2 linked regions of the Candidatus Vesicomyosocius sp. SY067_SCS001 genome follow. The protein of the gene in region 1 interacts with the protein of each later gene in a pairwise test. Links are inferred from orthologs where the notes say so. Each region holds a gene or a part of one and is shown on either strand. Other genes may lie near its edges. The genes, in order: ssb and priA.

Region 1 (7,847 bases):
CAATAATGGAATTTAAATTTAATAAAGACGGTAGTAGAGATTTTCTTTCAAAGAAAAGAATTGCCATTATTGTGGGTTATTTTTACCAAGATATTTGTGATAATCTATTATTAGCTGCACAAGAAACTTTAATCAAATATGGTATTAATGATAATAATATCAATGTATTTTATGCTCCTGGCGCATTTGAAATTCCACTATTAGCTAAAAAATTAGCAAGTCAACAAATAAATGGTAAAAACTTATACAATGGTATTGTAGCTTTAGGTGCTGTGATTAATGGTGAAACTCCTCATTTTAAGTTTATTTGTAATGAATGCGCTCGAGGTGTATCAAATGTTTCTTATCAGTATGAAATTCCAACCACTTTTGGTGTTATTACTACAAATAACATGGAGCAAACTATTGCTAGAGCTGGTGGTTATAAGGGAAATAAAGGCGAAGAAGCAACTATGGCGATGATTATAATGCTTTATTTAATGCAACAAGCAGATACCCAATCTTTTTAACTATGCCCTTTAAAACTCCAAAGCAACGTACCCGCGAACGTGTGATACAAGCATTATATCAATATCTAGTGTCAGGTGGTGAAGTATTTCAAATTGAACAACAATTTCTAAACCAAAAACAAGGCAAAATTTCAAAAGTTTTCTTTTCAAATTTATTTATCAATATCCTTAAAAATAGATTTGTATTAGATGAGCTAATTACATCTAGCATTAGTCGGGGAACTGAAGAGCTAGGATCTGTTGAACATTCTATTTTATATCTAGGTACTTTTGAACTTAAATTTAACTCAGAAGTGCCTTATAAAGTCGTAATTAATGAATCACTTGTATTGGCAAAATTATATGGCGCAGAAGGTTCATATAAACTTATTAACGTTTCGTTAGATAAATTAGCACGAATGCTTAGAAAAATTGAATTAATCAACTAAAAATAAATCTAGATATATATTTTATAATCATAAGTTTTTGTTTTTTACTAACCAAAAGATTTATTGTATTTGACAAAATTGCTTGATTAAAATTTGCAAGTAATTTATATATTTACTTAAATAATTTAACTATTTTGGTGATTTTAATAATATCTAGAATAGCACGCTTTAACATGGGTTTGTTTAAGTAGTTAGAAACTTTAAACAATTAATGTTTAATTTTTTTGTAAGTATTCCTATTCTAAATTAGGTGATAGTAATTTTTCTGCTTGTTCTAACGAAATACTTTTACGTTTAGCGTAATTATTTAATTGTGATTGATTGATTTTTGCCACGCCAAAGTATCTAGCATCAGGGTTTGCAAAATACCAACCGCTAACGCTAGCAGTTGGTAGCATTGCATACGAGCTGGTTAATATCATGCCAGTGTTATTTTTAACGTCAAGTAGTGTCCAGAGTTTTTCTTTTTCGCTATGTTCAGGACAAGATGGATAGCCAGGAGCAGGGCGAATACCATCAAATTTTTCTTGGATAAGTTGATTGTTATCAAATCTCTCAAAACTATAACCCCAAAGATTGGTACGTAATTTAAAGTGCATAAGTTCGGTAAAAGCTTCTGCTAGACGGTCAGCTATGGCTTTAATCATGATTGAATTATAATCGTCGTGGTCAGCTTTAAATGTAGTAATTAATAATTCAATATTAATACCGGTAGTAACAGCGAAGGCACCCATATAATCATTGATGCCGCTATCTTTTGAAGCAATAAAATCACTTAAACAAAAGTTTGGAGTGTTGCCTTTTTTGTCTAATTGTTGACGTAGATGGTTAAGGGTTATTATAACTTCGTTATTTTTATCATACAACTCAATGTCTTCATTGATACTATTAGCTGGGAAAATGCCGATAACGGCATTAGCCGTAAGTAGTTTTTCATTAATTACTTTTTTAAATAAAACCTTAGCATCATTAAATAGTGTACTAGCAGATTCACCTACAATCTTATCCGTTAATATATTAGGAAATTTACCGGTTAATTCCCAAGTTTGGAAAAATGGTACCCAGTCAATAAATTTGAAAATTTCAGCTAAATCATAATCTTTAAAAACATGAATACCTAATTTTTTAGGTTTAATAATAGAGTTAAAAGAAATATTAGGTCTATTAGCTCTAGCTTTTTCTAGAGAAATAAGTCTACTTTTACCTTTATTGATACGACGCTTACGTATATTTTCATACTCGATCTTTGTATCATTTAAAAGTTTCTGCTTAAGGGTTTTTGAGAGTAGGGCAGTTGCTACGCCAACGGATTTAGAAGCGTCTTTTACATAAAAAACTCCATGGTTATATTCTGGCTCAATTTTTACGGCTGTATGTGCTTTAGAAGTGGTAGCACCACCAATCATTAAGGGCAAATTAAGACCTTGACGAGTCATTTCTCTAGCAACAAACACCATTTCATCTAGTGAAGGTGTGATTAGCCCTGATAAACCAATAATATCTACATTCTCTTTTCTAGCAGTTTCAAGTATGGTTTCGATAGGTACCATTACACCTAGATCAATAATTTTATAATTATTACAAGAAAGTACCACACTAACAATATTTTTACCAATATCGTGTACATCTCCTTTAACCGTTGCCATTAAAATTTTGGCTTGTGAGCTGGGGACACAATTTTCTTTTTCAGCTTCTAAGAATGGATCTAAGTAAGCTACTGATTTTTTCATAACTCGAGCTGATTTCACCACTTGAGGCAAGAACATTTTTCCATCACTAAATAAATCACCTACTACATTCATACCACTCATAAGTGGGCCTTCAATGACTAGAATAGGACGACCTAATTTATCAAATGCCTCTTGAGTATCTTTATTAATGTATGTAGTAATACCCTTGACTAAAGCATGTTCTAGGCGTTTTTCTACTGCCCATGTGCGCCATTTTAGATCTTGTTTATTATTTTTTTGCTCGAATGTGTTAGAAAATTTTGAGGCTATATCAACTAAACGTTCGCCTGCTTGTTTGTTGATATTTAATACAACATCTTCAACAGCTTTTTTAAGTTCTGGGTGAATATCATTATAAACCATTAATTGCCCTGCATTAACGATACCCATAGTCATGCCTGCTTTTACAGTATGATATAAAAAGACTGAATGAATCGCTTCACGTACGGTATTGTTACCTCTAAATGAAAATGATACATTGGATACTCCTCCAGATATTTTAGCGTAAGGTAGATTTTTTTTAATGGCGCGCGTGGCTTCAATAAAATCTATCCCATAATTATTGTGTTCTTCAATACCTGTTGCTATCGCAAAAATATTAGGGTCAAAAATAATATCTTCTGGTGGAAAATTAACATTATTAACTAAAATATGATAGGCTTTTGTACAGATTTCAATTTTTCGAGATTGTGTGTCTGCTTGACCAGATTCATCAAATGCCATAACGATAATTGCTGCACCATAGCGTTTGCATAGACGGGCATATTGTATAAACTTAGCCTTACCTTCTTTGAGTGAAATAGAGTTGACAATAGATTTCCCTTGCGTGCATTTAAGTCCAGCTTCGATAATCTCCCATTTAGAAGAGTCTACTATTAATGGAACTTTAGCAATATCAGGTTCTGAGGCGATTAGATTCATAAAGCGGATCATAGCAGTTTTACCATCAAGCATACCTTCGTCCATATTGATATCAATCATTTGTGCGCCTTCCTCTACTTGTGTGCGGCAAATATCCAGCGCCTTTTCATATTCTTGGTTAAGAATAAGACGTTTAAATTTAGCTGAACCTGTAATATTAGCGCGCTCACCAATATTTACAAAAAGTGAATCGTTACCAATATTAAAAGCTTCAAGCGCTGATAAGCGACATTCTAGTTTAATAGTAGGAATCTTTCTAGGAGGTATCCTACTAATTGAGTCAGCAATTGCTTTAATATGATCAGGAGTTGATCCGCAACAACCCCCTAATATATTTACCAAACCTGATCTTGCCCATTCACTAACTTGTTCACTCATGGTTATAGCATTTAAATCATATTCTCCAAATTCATTGGGTAGTCCAGCGTTTGGATGAGCTGATACATAGGTATCAGCTACGCGTGACATTTCAGCTATGTATTGGCGTAATAAATCAGGTCCTAGTGCACAATTAAGCCCAATAGAGATTGGTTTAGCGTGGCGCAATGAGTTATAAAAAGCCTCAGTCATTTGTCCAGATAGAGTACGACCAGAAGCATCAGTAATGGTACCAGAAATCATAATGGGTAACTCAATCCCGTCGTCTTCAAAAACCTGTTTAATCGCAAAGATAGCAGCTTTGGCATTGAGTGTATCAAAAATGGTTTCAATTAAAATAATATCTACCCCACCTTTAATCAAGCCACGGGCGGATTCTATATAAACATCAACTAACTCGTCAAAGGTAATATTTCTAAATCCAGGATCATTTACATCTGGTGATAGAGAGCAAGTGCGTGAAGTTGGACCAATAACACCAGCAACAAATCTTGGTTTTTTAGCACTTGAAAATTCATCTGTTGCTTGACGTGCAATTTTAGCACTTTCAAGGTTAATTTCATAGGCCAATTCTTCCATTTTATAATCAGACATAGAAGTTCGAGTAGCATTAAAAGTATTAGTTTCAATAATATCAGCCCCGACTCTTAAATAATCTTTATGAATATTCTTGATAATCTGAGGCTGAGTAAGTGAGAGTAAATCATTATTACCTTGAACTAATATATGCCAATTTTTAAAACGATCGCCACGATACTCTTTCTCGGTTAATTTGTGTTGTTGAATCATGGTTCCCATAGCACCATCAAGTACTAAAATTCTTTTATCTAAAAGGGATTTTAATATCTGTTTTATATTCATATTTAGCATTATACAAGTATATAACAAGTTCTAATTTACAATAAATGGAAAGGTTATAGTGAATAAAATATTATAATTATCTTGAATTTTTATTCATGTAATCAATATTTTTTAAGTGTTAGTTTTATTTAGGTGTTAATATATTATTATGTTATAATATACTTTAATTTTATTAAATGGAGATGTAACAATGAAAAGTTTTTTTACAATAGTATTATTGACATTTACTATAAGTGTGAATGCATTTTGGAGTGGTAATAACTCTCCTTGGGGAAATGGGTATAACCACCATAATAGTTATGGTTACCAAGAAGATAACGGTATATTTGGCTATAACCCGTATGATTTTTGGGATCCTCGTTGGTATGCAGAAGAAATGGGTAATATGTTTGATGAATTCGATGATAATGGTTGGAACAACAACTATAATGGCTATGGACGTAATGGCTATGGACGTAATGGCTATGGACGTAATGGCTATGGACGTAATGGCTATGGTTTTGCTCCAAATGGTTATGTAAATACCCCATGGGGGCCTGGTGTTGCACCTAAAGTTACTAAACCAGTAGTACCAACAGTTAAGTAATATCAAATTATGATTAATAAAAAACCAGCACTAGTGCTGGTTTTTTATTGCTTTATTGTCGAGCCTTATATCCCCTTTTCCTAAAAAGGAATGTCATCATCAAATTCAGAATTTTCAACAGGTGTGATAGGGTCTGATATTGGCAGTACTGTCTTTTGTTGTGATGCAAATGTAGAAGAAGGGGATGATTGTTGAGGTTGGAGCGTATTATTCATATCATCAGTATTATCGTGGCGACTATCTAACATTTGTAATGTGCCATTAAAGCCAGATACAACTATTTCAGTTATATAACGATCAGCACCAGTTTTGTCTTGCCATTTTCGAGTTTTTAATTTACCTTCAATGTAAATTTTAGAACCTTTGTGTAGATATTGACTAGCAATATCAGCTAATTTTCCAAATAAATTAACTCTATGCCACTCAGTGCTATCAACTTTTTGCCCTGTATTCTTGTCTATCCATCTTTCATTAGTTGCAACGGATAAATTAGCTATTGATCTACCATCAGAGGTATATTTTAATTCTATATCTTGACCTACATTACCTATTAAAATTACTTTGTTGATTCCTAACATTTTTTTTGCTCCAATTAATTTTTTGCTGTTTGTTTAACGGGGTGTTTTTTGCTTTGTTGTAAGGATGATTATCCACCAAATAATTGCAATAAATGTAGTAAATAAGAATACACTATTTAGATTAAATATGTTGTAAATACGTCCACCAGAAATCCCGCCAACGAATACACCTAAGAATTGTGATGTAGAATACAATCCCATAGCCAATCCACGTTTATCAGCGCTTGCACCTGAGGCTATGAGTGAAGGTAAAATAGCTTCTAATGCATTAAAAGCAATAAAAAATAAAGTTAGGAAGATCAAAAATGAAGTGTATGTAAGTTGTGTTTGATAAAACAAAATTTGGCTAATAATCAATAATGTAATAGCGCTTAAGAACACAGGCTTAATTTTTTTATGTTTGGAAGCTAAGATTACCATTGGTAACATACCAATAAAAGATAACATGATAATAGGTAGATATATTTGCCAACTATCTTTAATGTCAATAATATTATTTTCTTCTAAAACAATTGGCATGGCGATAAAAGCACAAGTTAAAATTAAATGTAGTGCAAAAATACTAAAATCTAGTCGTAGTAAATCAATATTTAGTACTTTTTTAATGTTTACAATTGATAAAGTATATTGTTCTTTAGGTTTAATGTCTGGCATGGTACTAACAATAATCAAAGCAATAATAGAAAGCAAAGCAATAATCCAAAATAAGCCAGAGATACCTAATTTAGCACTAATAATAGGGCCTAGTAATAAGGCTAGCATAAAGGCTATGCCTATTTGTACACCCACAAAAGCATTGGCTTTAGAACGTTGATTATCGCTAATAAAATCTGCTAAAAATGCCATCAGTACTGCTGAAATAGCACCTGAACCCTGCAAGGCTCTACCAATAACAATTCCTATGATATCTGTTGAATTAGCAACCACAATACTACCAATAAAAAAGATAATAAGACCAATATTTATCATGGATTTTCTACCATACTTGTCTGACAAATAACCAAATGGAATTTGTAATAATGCTTGAGTTAAGCCATAAATACCAATAGCTAAACCTATTAAGTAAGGTGTAGTATTGGTGTATTTACTGGCATAGACTGAAAATATAGGAAAAATCATAAACAAGCCTAACATACGTGTGGCCATGATTAAAGAAATTTTAAACGTGAAAACTCTTTCTTGTTTATTCATCGGAGTAGGTTAATAACCTTAGTTCTTCAAAGAATAATAGGGTGTATACCAAGGGTAATTTTTTTCTAGTACTCGACGTGTATCTTTTGCTAGTGTACCTGCGTTAATAGCATCATAATTGATTGCCATTAAATGTAGTGCTGCAGGAACTGAGGGCGTATTTTGATATTTCTCAACAATAAACTTAGTCCGGTTAATAGCAGCAATATTGGCCCCTTTCTTGGTGTAATAAATAGCTATGAACAACTCATGTCTTGATAAAATATTTCTAAGTACAACTATACGTGTTATAGCGTCTTCACTATACTTAGTTTTTGGAAATTTATCAATCAATGCTAGATAGTAGTTAAAGGCGTTACGTACTGAATTAACTCCACGTTGAGCACTATCAGTAAAGTAGTCATCTAAAAATGAGCGGGATTTGTCTTGTGAAACAACACCTCGTAAATAATAAGCATATGGAGTTGAAAAATGTTCTGGATAAATTTTAATATAATTATTTAGATGATAAATTGCCTGGTCATAGTCTTTGTTTTTATACAATGCATAGGCGATTTCTAACTTAGACTGTAGTGCATATTTTGAGCCAGGATAAGCGGCTTGTAGTTGTTCAAAAAGTTCTATAGATTCATTTATTAATCCTAATGATTCTTGTTCTTTAGCTT
Region 2 (7,944 bases), 360 kb from region 1 along the record:
AAAAAACTATTGTGAGGTTGAAATACATAGATGTACTCACAATAATTCAGAGTTTCAGTTAAATATTACTTTGGTTCAAGGTATTACCAACAATAAATAGTAAATGTAAATTAACAAGGAGCTCAAAGTTTGTTATTAGGCCAGAGAATATTAATAGCTGAAACCGCTTCGTTAGCAACTATTGCTAATATGTAGTTATTATGTGGTGGTTAATACATTTAATGCTTTTTGAATAGGTTTTAATACATTTATAAGTTTTTTACGAATAGCAGAACCTGTTAAATGGTTTGCTGAAATAGTGCTAATGACTAAACGTTCACTTACACCTGCTAATAGCATTCTAGCAAAGAGCTTTTCTCTTTCATCTTTAATATCATAAACTACAACATTAGCTTGGTTAGTAATATCTACAATAGATTCTTTGAGAGTTATTGAGGGATGATATAGATATTGTCCGAGTACATCTAGTGTACGATATAAAATAGTTTCTTGATTGATTTTTTTTAAAATATTAATTGTTGTTTTTAACAGTAATTGTGTTTGTTTATCTGAAATAATTTGTAAGTCTTTATGTCTGAAGTTAAATGATATTATGCTAATATCAGTATGAATCTCAAAGTAAATATCTTTGAGATTCATACGTTCAATAAAACCAACTAAAAATGCTGTTTTTTTTGACCTTGTTTCCACAATTTAGCTTTTTCTTTTTTGTTGATCAGGTCTTTTTGTAATATCAAATTAGTGGTATCGATTAGTTGTTCTATATTATGTATAAAGGGTAATAATTCTAGTAAATATTTGGCGATATTTTTACCAATATAGGTGTTAATAATAAAATCTTTAGTGAGTAACAAACGTCCGATTTCAGCTTGATTAGCAGTATTAGTAGCGCACCACCAAGTTAGTTTGAGCAAATTTTTATCAAATTTGATTTCATTTGATACTGCTATAACAGCTTCAACTTCGCCCAGTTTGAGTAGTAATGAAAGGTTTGATGATGTTACTTGTCCTATTTTTGACCAGTGCTTTAAATATGATAGATATTTTCCATTCATTGTTCCCATAACTTGATTGATAAGAAGTTTTTTAACTTCTTTGATATATATGTCACTATTACTTGTTTTGCTTAAATCAATAATTTGTTCTCTAAATTGTGTGTTAAGTCCAATAACTAGTAGTTTATAAGTATCAATACGAATCGCGATCGAAGTCTTAATAAGAACATTTAGTTTAAGAATGTCTTCAGTGTTTAGCATTTAGAAGTCTATTGTTTTTTTGATATAACAGAATTTATTAAAAATAACTAGCTTTTGTTTGTTAATGTTGATTATTATTAAAAATCTAGATTGATATGTATGCGTCTGATGGTAGTTATTTATTATTTTAATTATGTTTTTGATATAATTCTATCTTAGAATAGTATTGTTTTTATACCTATTTTTAATAGAATAAGTTTAATATGTAAATTCAATATGTGTCTCAAAAAGTAATAATTAAATTTAGTAAGTGTAATAGTATTTTTTAATAAAAAAATTGTTTAAGTATTGAAATTTGCTGCTTAATGACTTATTCATAATTGCTTAATTCTATACCTATCTTATTTGCTCTATCAGAAGCAGCACGTATTGCATGAGTAATAATAACTTCAAAGTTTTGGTTTTGTAAAGACTCAATTGCTGCTTCAGTTGTTCCATTTTTTGAGGTGACTTTATTGCGAAGTTGTCGTGGTGAATCTTTAGAATGACTTGCCATCATACTTGCACCTAGTGCAGTTTGAATGCTTAACTTTTGTGCTACTACCTCATCTAGACCTAATGTTATACCGGCTTTAGTCATCGACTCAAGCATTAAGAAAAAATACGCAGGACCGCTACCAGAAACTGCCGTGATTGTATTCAATAAATCCTCATCATTTACCCATAAGCATTCACCTACAGAACTTAGTATATTTTCTGCTAGAAATTTTTGTTTGTTTGATACTTGTTTGTTAGCAAATAAACCTGTTATTCCTTGGTTGATCAATGCAGGTGTATTAGGCATAGTACGTACAATAGCTTGGTTACCGCCTAGCCAGCGTTCAATATCATGTGATCTTACTCCAGCAGCAATGGATATAATGAGTGTATTGTTTGTAAGTTTGTTTTTTAAATTTTTACAGACCGAGGATAATACTTGCGGTTTAACAGCAAAAATAATAGTGCTACATTGATTTGCAAGTTTGGTATTATCCGTGAAAACTTCAATATTAAATTCGGTTTTTCGAATGAGTAGTAATGCTTCGTTAGTATCACTGATTTTGATTTGGTTATGGTTAATGTTATTGCTAATAAGCCCAGAAATAATAGCATGGGTCATATTACCAGCGCCGATAAAACCGATAAGTGAATTTTGCATGTTGAATAAGTATTATAAAGTATTAATATACTGTGTATTTTACTAAAATAGTGTTTATTATAGAAAATAAAAGGACCTTGATGAAAAAATTTAATCCAAAATTAATTATTATTGATATAGATGGGACTTTGGTGGATAGTGTTCCAGATTTAGCCTATTGTATTGATGAATTAATGAAATCAATGAATAGGACGCCATGGGGCGAGGTAAAAGTTCGTGACTGGGTCGGTAATGGTGTATTAAAGTTAGTAGAAAGGTCATTGACTGGTAAGCTTGAGGCGAGTGTTAATAAACAAGATTTTGATAAAGCTTATTCAATTTTTTTGGAGTTGTATAGCATTAATACTTCCGTGCGTTCATGTTTATACGATGGTGTAAAAGAAGGTTTGGATTACCTAAAACGACAAGGTTATTTGTTAGGATGTGTGACTAATAAAGACGAGCAATTTACCTTGCCAATTCTAAAAGATTTGGATATTTTTAATTATTTTGGATTGGTAGTATCTGGTGATACTTTAGTAAAGAAAAAACCAGATCCATTGCCATTATTACACAGCGCTGAATTTTTCAATATCCCTCCACAAAATTGCTTAATGCTTGGTGATTCAATTAGTGATGTAATTGCTTCACGTGTTGCTGGTTTTGAGATTATTTGCATGTCGTATGGATATAATCATGGCAAGGATATCCAAGATGCTAATCCAGATTTAGTTATTGATTCAATGATTGAACTTAAAGATTATTTATAATAGCTAGTATCAGTAAAATGTATTCATATGGATACATTTGATAATCAACATATTTGGCATCCATATGCCAAAATTCCAAACGAAGTTCCTACTTATTTGGTTAAATCAGCTGAGGGTGTTTATTTAATTCTGGAAGGCGGTAACCGTGTTATCGATGGTATGAGTTCATGGTGGTCAGCAATTCATGGTTACAATCATCCAGTACTTAATAAAGCAATTGAAACTCAACTAAGGAAAATGTCCCATATTATGTTTGGTGGGTTAACACACCAACCTGCAATTGACCTTACTAAAACATTATTGAGCGTTACACCTGATAATTTAACCAAGGTATTTTTCACTGATTCCGGCTCACTGTCAGTAGAAGTTGCGCTTAAAATGGCCCTACAATATTGGAATAATAAACACCAAGCTAATAAGCAAAAATTTATTACTATCCGGGGTGGATATCATGGTGATACATTTGGGGCCATGAGCGTGTGTGATCCAGATAATGGCATGCATCATTTATTTTCAGGTGTATTGCCACAACACTTTTTTGTTAAAAGTCCATCCATTGTGCCTATGAATGAGGCTCTGGAAGATTTAAGAGTGACATTAAAACAAAATTCTAATAAAATTGCCGCTATGATTTTAGAACCTGTTATACAAAATGCAGGAGGTATTAGGATATACAATCCTCAATATTTACTTAAAGCTAAAAAGCTTTGCAAACAAAATAATATTTTATTCGTTTTAGATGAAATTGCAACCGGTTTTGGCCGTACTGGAGAATTATTTGCACTAGAATACGCTAATGTCGAACCTGATATTTTATGTTTAGGTAAAGCATTAACAGGTGGTTATATAACTTTAGCAGCTACATTAACAACCGATGATGTTTCAAATGTAGTAGGTACACTTATGCATGGCCCTACTTTTATGGCCAATCCATTAGCTTGCGCTGTCGCCAATGCTAGTGTTGAATTGTTACTTAGTTCTCCTTGGAAAAATAGTATTGCCAATATCGGAAAGATATTGAGTACAGAGTTATTACCTCTTAAAAATCATGATAAAGTTAAAGATGTACGAATCTTAGGCGCTATTGGTGTAATAGAGGTTATTCATGAAATTGACATACAAATAGTTCAAAAGTATTTGATTGATTTGGGTGTTTGGCTAAGACCTTATGGAAAATTACTTTACACCATGCCGCCATTTATAATTACTGATGATGAACTTTTAATAATTACTAGTGCTATTAAAGTTATAGTTAATAGACTGTAATTTTAATACAATAGACAGTCAGATGGAATAGTCTATTACTGTCTATTATATAATTCTAATTTAGAAACAGTTTTATAAGTGATTCCCAATAAAAAGATCAATTTTATACCTCGATTTACTTAGTAACTTGTAGAAATTATCGAAAAGACGTTTAGGTGTAAGTTTTTTAGATTTTGTATAATGTAGTATTTGTATCTTTGTTATACTTTTCAAGTAACGGTAAAGATATGGCGAGTAGTATATAGCTAAGAGTAATAATTTTTACTTACTAGTTTATCTATTCTGAGTTTTTGTCTTGTATTTTGTAATTTAGTAGATTTACTTTATTATGCATTAATAAATATGCGTATGACATAATTTTTATAGTTTCATATCCTGGCTTTTGTTTTCTTTTTTAAATTTTTATTTGTTTTCTTTTTTAAATTTTTACATGCTTCTCATTTTTATTTTTAATAAATTCGCTTTTAAATATTAAATTATATCAAAGATATACCTGTTTTAGTATATTTAGAAGGCATACTTATCTAATGAATATATAAGGATGATTGTTAGATGCTATGTTGATATATTTAATTATTATGATAACATTGATAGAAAATTAAATATCATCTATAAAGTTATACCAATATGATTGGTGTTTCTAACAAACCTGTTAAAGACTAGTATCTATAAGATTTCCTAATTTGTAGAAAGTTAGATAATAATGTCTAATAAATATTAGATTAGTCTAAAAATCTTTTTTAATTATATTAAATTATGTATAGTAAGAAATATATAGATTGTAACAACTCACTTTTTATTTTACTTAAGAGTTATAAATTTACACAAGTAAAATACTTTTGAAGTTGATAACTTAATGAGTAATAACTTTATTTGTTGTTATTCAATTGGATCAATATCTAAATACCAACGTACTTTGTTTTTTAGTTTGAGTGTATTGATGTGTTGACTAAAAGTGGATAAGATTTGGTGGAGTGTTACTCGATTATTAGATTGTAGGTATAGGTTAAAGTAGTAGTAGTCTGATTTTTTTTCAATAGTATTAGCAATTGGTCCCCAAATTTCTACTGAATTCATTTGTATGCTTTTTAACAAAATAGCTGCTTCATGTAAGAAATTTTCAGCGTTTTGTTTGTTTTTTGCATTTGCACATAATAATGCTTGGTGTGAAAAAGGTGGCATCATTGCACTTAAACGCTGTTTTAGAAGTTGACTAGCAAATTGTGTATAGCGAGAAGACAAAACAAAATTAAAAATTGGATGATCGGGATAGCGAGTTTGTATAACAACTTCACCTCTTTCTTTGTGTCTACCAGCACGACCAGATACTTGAATAAGGAGTTGGGCTAAATATTCAGTTGCTCGAAAATTTGTTGATAAGAACCCAGTATCAACATCTAGAATACCAACCATTGCAAGGTTGGAAAAATTGTGTCCTTTGGTTAACATTTGTGTACCAATAATAATACAAGATTTGCCAGTGTTGATTTGTTCTAAGTGTTTTGCAAAGGATTTCTTGCGTCGTGTGGTGTCACGATCAATGCGGATAATAGGAGTATCTACAAAGTATGAAGATAGGGTTTCTTCTAATTTTTCTGTGCCATATCCTAATATTTTAAGGCTTTGTTCAGTACAGTTTGGGCAGACATGTTCTGGTATTTTTTCGTCGCCACAATGATGACATTTAAGACGATTGATATAGCGATGATAAACCATTGTTAAATCACAATGGTTACATTGTGCTTTCCAGTTACATTGTGTACAGTAATAGATAGGTGCATAACCTCGGCGGTTAACAAACAACATAACTTGTTTGTTAATGGATAAATATTGCTTGATTTTTTCAATTAGCATTTTAGACAATACACCGTTAGTATTACTGCGCATATCAATCAGACTTACCTTGGGTAAAGTTGCACCACCTGCACGTTTAGTTAGTGTGATGCGTGTGATTTTCTTATCCATCGCATTTTTTAATAATTCTAATGAAGGCGTTGCTGTACCTAAGACCAATGGTATATTAGATTGTTGAGCTCTGATAAAACCTAAATTTCTAGCAGAATATCGAAAACTTGACTGCTGCTTAAACGAGTTATCATGTTCCTCATCAATAATAATTAAACCAAAATTTGATATAGGTGTGAAAATAGCACTTCTTGTACCAAGTATCACGTTAGCATCACCGTTTTTAGCCATAAGATAAGCGTCTAGTTTTTGAGTCTCATTAAGTTGCGAATGGATTGCTATTACGCGTGTTTTTAGGCGTGTTTTAAAATGTGTAATCATTTGTGGCGTTAGACCAATTTCCGGAACCAATACCAATACTTGTTTCTTTTGGTTAATCATTGATTGGATAATGTGTAAATATACTTCAGTTTTACCACTACCAGTCACACCATGGAGTAAAAAAGCGTGATATTGATTGGTTGATTTCAAAATTTGTTCGATAGCAATATTTTGTTCATCTGTTGGTTGAAAGTCTGGCTGTTGTAGTTTATTTGGTAAATCTATGATTTTTTTAATTTTTGCTTCTTTACCTAAAAGTAATTTCTTAGGTAATGTAGATGAAATAACTTTGCTAATTGGATAATGGTAATAATTAGCTGACCATAACAAAAGATCTAAAATTGATTTGTCTAAAATTGGTATTTTATCTAGTACTTCTTCAACAGATTTAAGTTTATACCCTAGTGTATCTTCTCTTTTTTTTTGGAAATTTGTTTCGTTATATCTACTTTTATCTTTAATATCTAATACAATGCCAATTACTTTTTTTCGTGCAAGTGGTACTTTAACACGTACACCAACAGACACCTCGTTATCACATAGATAGTTAAAGGTTTTACTCAATGATAGTATAGCAACTTCAATAATTAATGACAAAGTAATAGAGCTTTGATAAAATAATAATTTTATCTAATATTAAGTATGGTGATTATACAAAATAGTATTCACGATTTATCTGTTAATGAAGATGATTTAAGTTGTATTTTACAAAGAGTGGTTAAAGAATTGGGAAATGGTGAAAGTGAGTTATTAGTTCGATTGGTTGATAAGGCGGAAATTCAAAATCTTAATAAGGTTTATCGATACAAGGATAAATCTACTAATGTATTATCATTTCCAAGTGATTTGCCGATTGAAATTGATGAAAATATTTTAGGAGATGTTGTGATATGTACAGAAGTAGTTTTAAAAGAGTCTATTGAACAGCATAAATCTTTTAATAATCACTTCATGCATATGGCAGTTCATGGTACGTTGCATTTATTTGGTTATGATCATATTGATACTAAAGATGCACAAAAAATGGCAAACTTAGAAAGAAAAATTCTAGCAAAAATTGGGATTAATAATCCTTACTAAATTAGTAAAAATGCTACTATTTATTTAAAACTGGCAATTTTTATTCTTTATATTAAGCGCTATAGGCCTTACCAATACGTTCAATGGCATATAATGTATTACTAATGTAATACATTTTTAACTGGTTTCGTTCCCAAGGTGGAATACAAGCTTCTTGTAATACTTTTTT

Evidence for each region.
Region 2: the proteins of ssb (region 1) and priA interact in binary tests that used the Escherichia coli proteins (3 or more experiments, as listed by UniProt). The link is inferred for Candidatus Vesicomyosocius sp. SY067_SCS001 from one-to-one orthologs.

Annotation. Positions count from the first base shown.
Region 1 is NZ_CP054877.1:486,032-493,878, forward strand. Bases 4,243-7,106 are described here. They hold ssb (single-stranded DNA-binding protein), read right to left. Parts: upstream 5,992-7,106; coding sequence 5,494-5,991; downstream 4,243-5,493. Other genes in these bases: metH (methionine synthase), read right to left, coding at 4,243-4,827; HUW60_RS02350 (hypothetical protein), read left to right, coding at 5,018-5,413; HUW60_RS02360 (MFS transporter), read right to left, coding at 6,025-7,106. In the rest of the region: ribH (6,7-dimethyl-8-ribityllumazine synthase), read left to right, coding at 6-509; transcription antitermination factor NusB, read left to right, coding at 512-937; more of metH, read right to left, coding at 1,174-4,242; more of HUW60_RS02360, read right to left, coding at 7,107-7,182; HUW60_RS02365 (outer membrane protein assembly factor BamD), read right to left, coding at 7,201-7,847. UniProt on the Escherichia coli protein: Plays an important role in DNA replication, recombination and repair. Binds to ssDNA and to an array of partner proteins to recruit them to their sites of action during DNA metabolism. Acts as a sliding platform that migrates on DNA via reptation.
Region 2 is NZ_CP054877.1:128,020-135,963, forward strand. What follows is about bases 4,791-7,751. They hold priA (replication restart helicase PriA), read right to left. Parts: upstream 7,293-7,751; coding sequence 5,289-7,292; downstream 4,791-5,288. Other genes in these bases: ybeY (rRNA maturation RNase YbeY), read left to right, coding at 7,338-7,751. In the rest of the region: HUW60_RS04945 (hypothetical protein), read right to left, coding at 199-690; HUW60_RS04950 (hypothetical protein), read right to left, coding at 657-1,256; proC (pyrroline-5-carboxylate reductase), read right to left, coding at 1,567-2,394; HUW60_RS00590 (phosphoglycolate phosphatase), read left to right, coding at 2,475-3,143; bioA (adenosylmethionine--8-amino-7-oxononanoate transaminase), read left to right, coding at 3,171-4,409; more of ybeY, read left to right, coding at 7,752-7,775; tRNA lysidine(34) synthetase TilS, read right to left, coding at 7,828-7,944.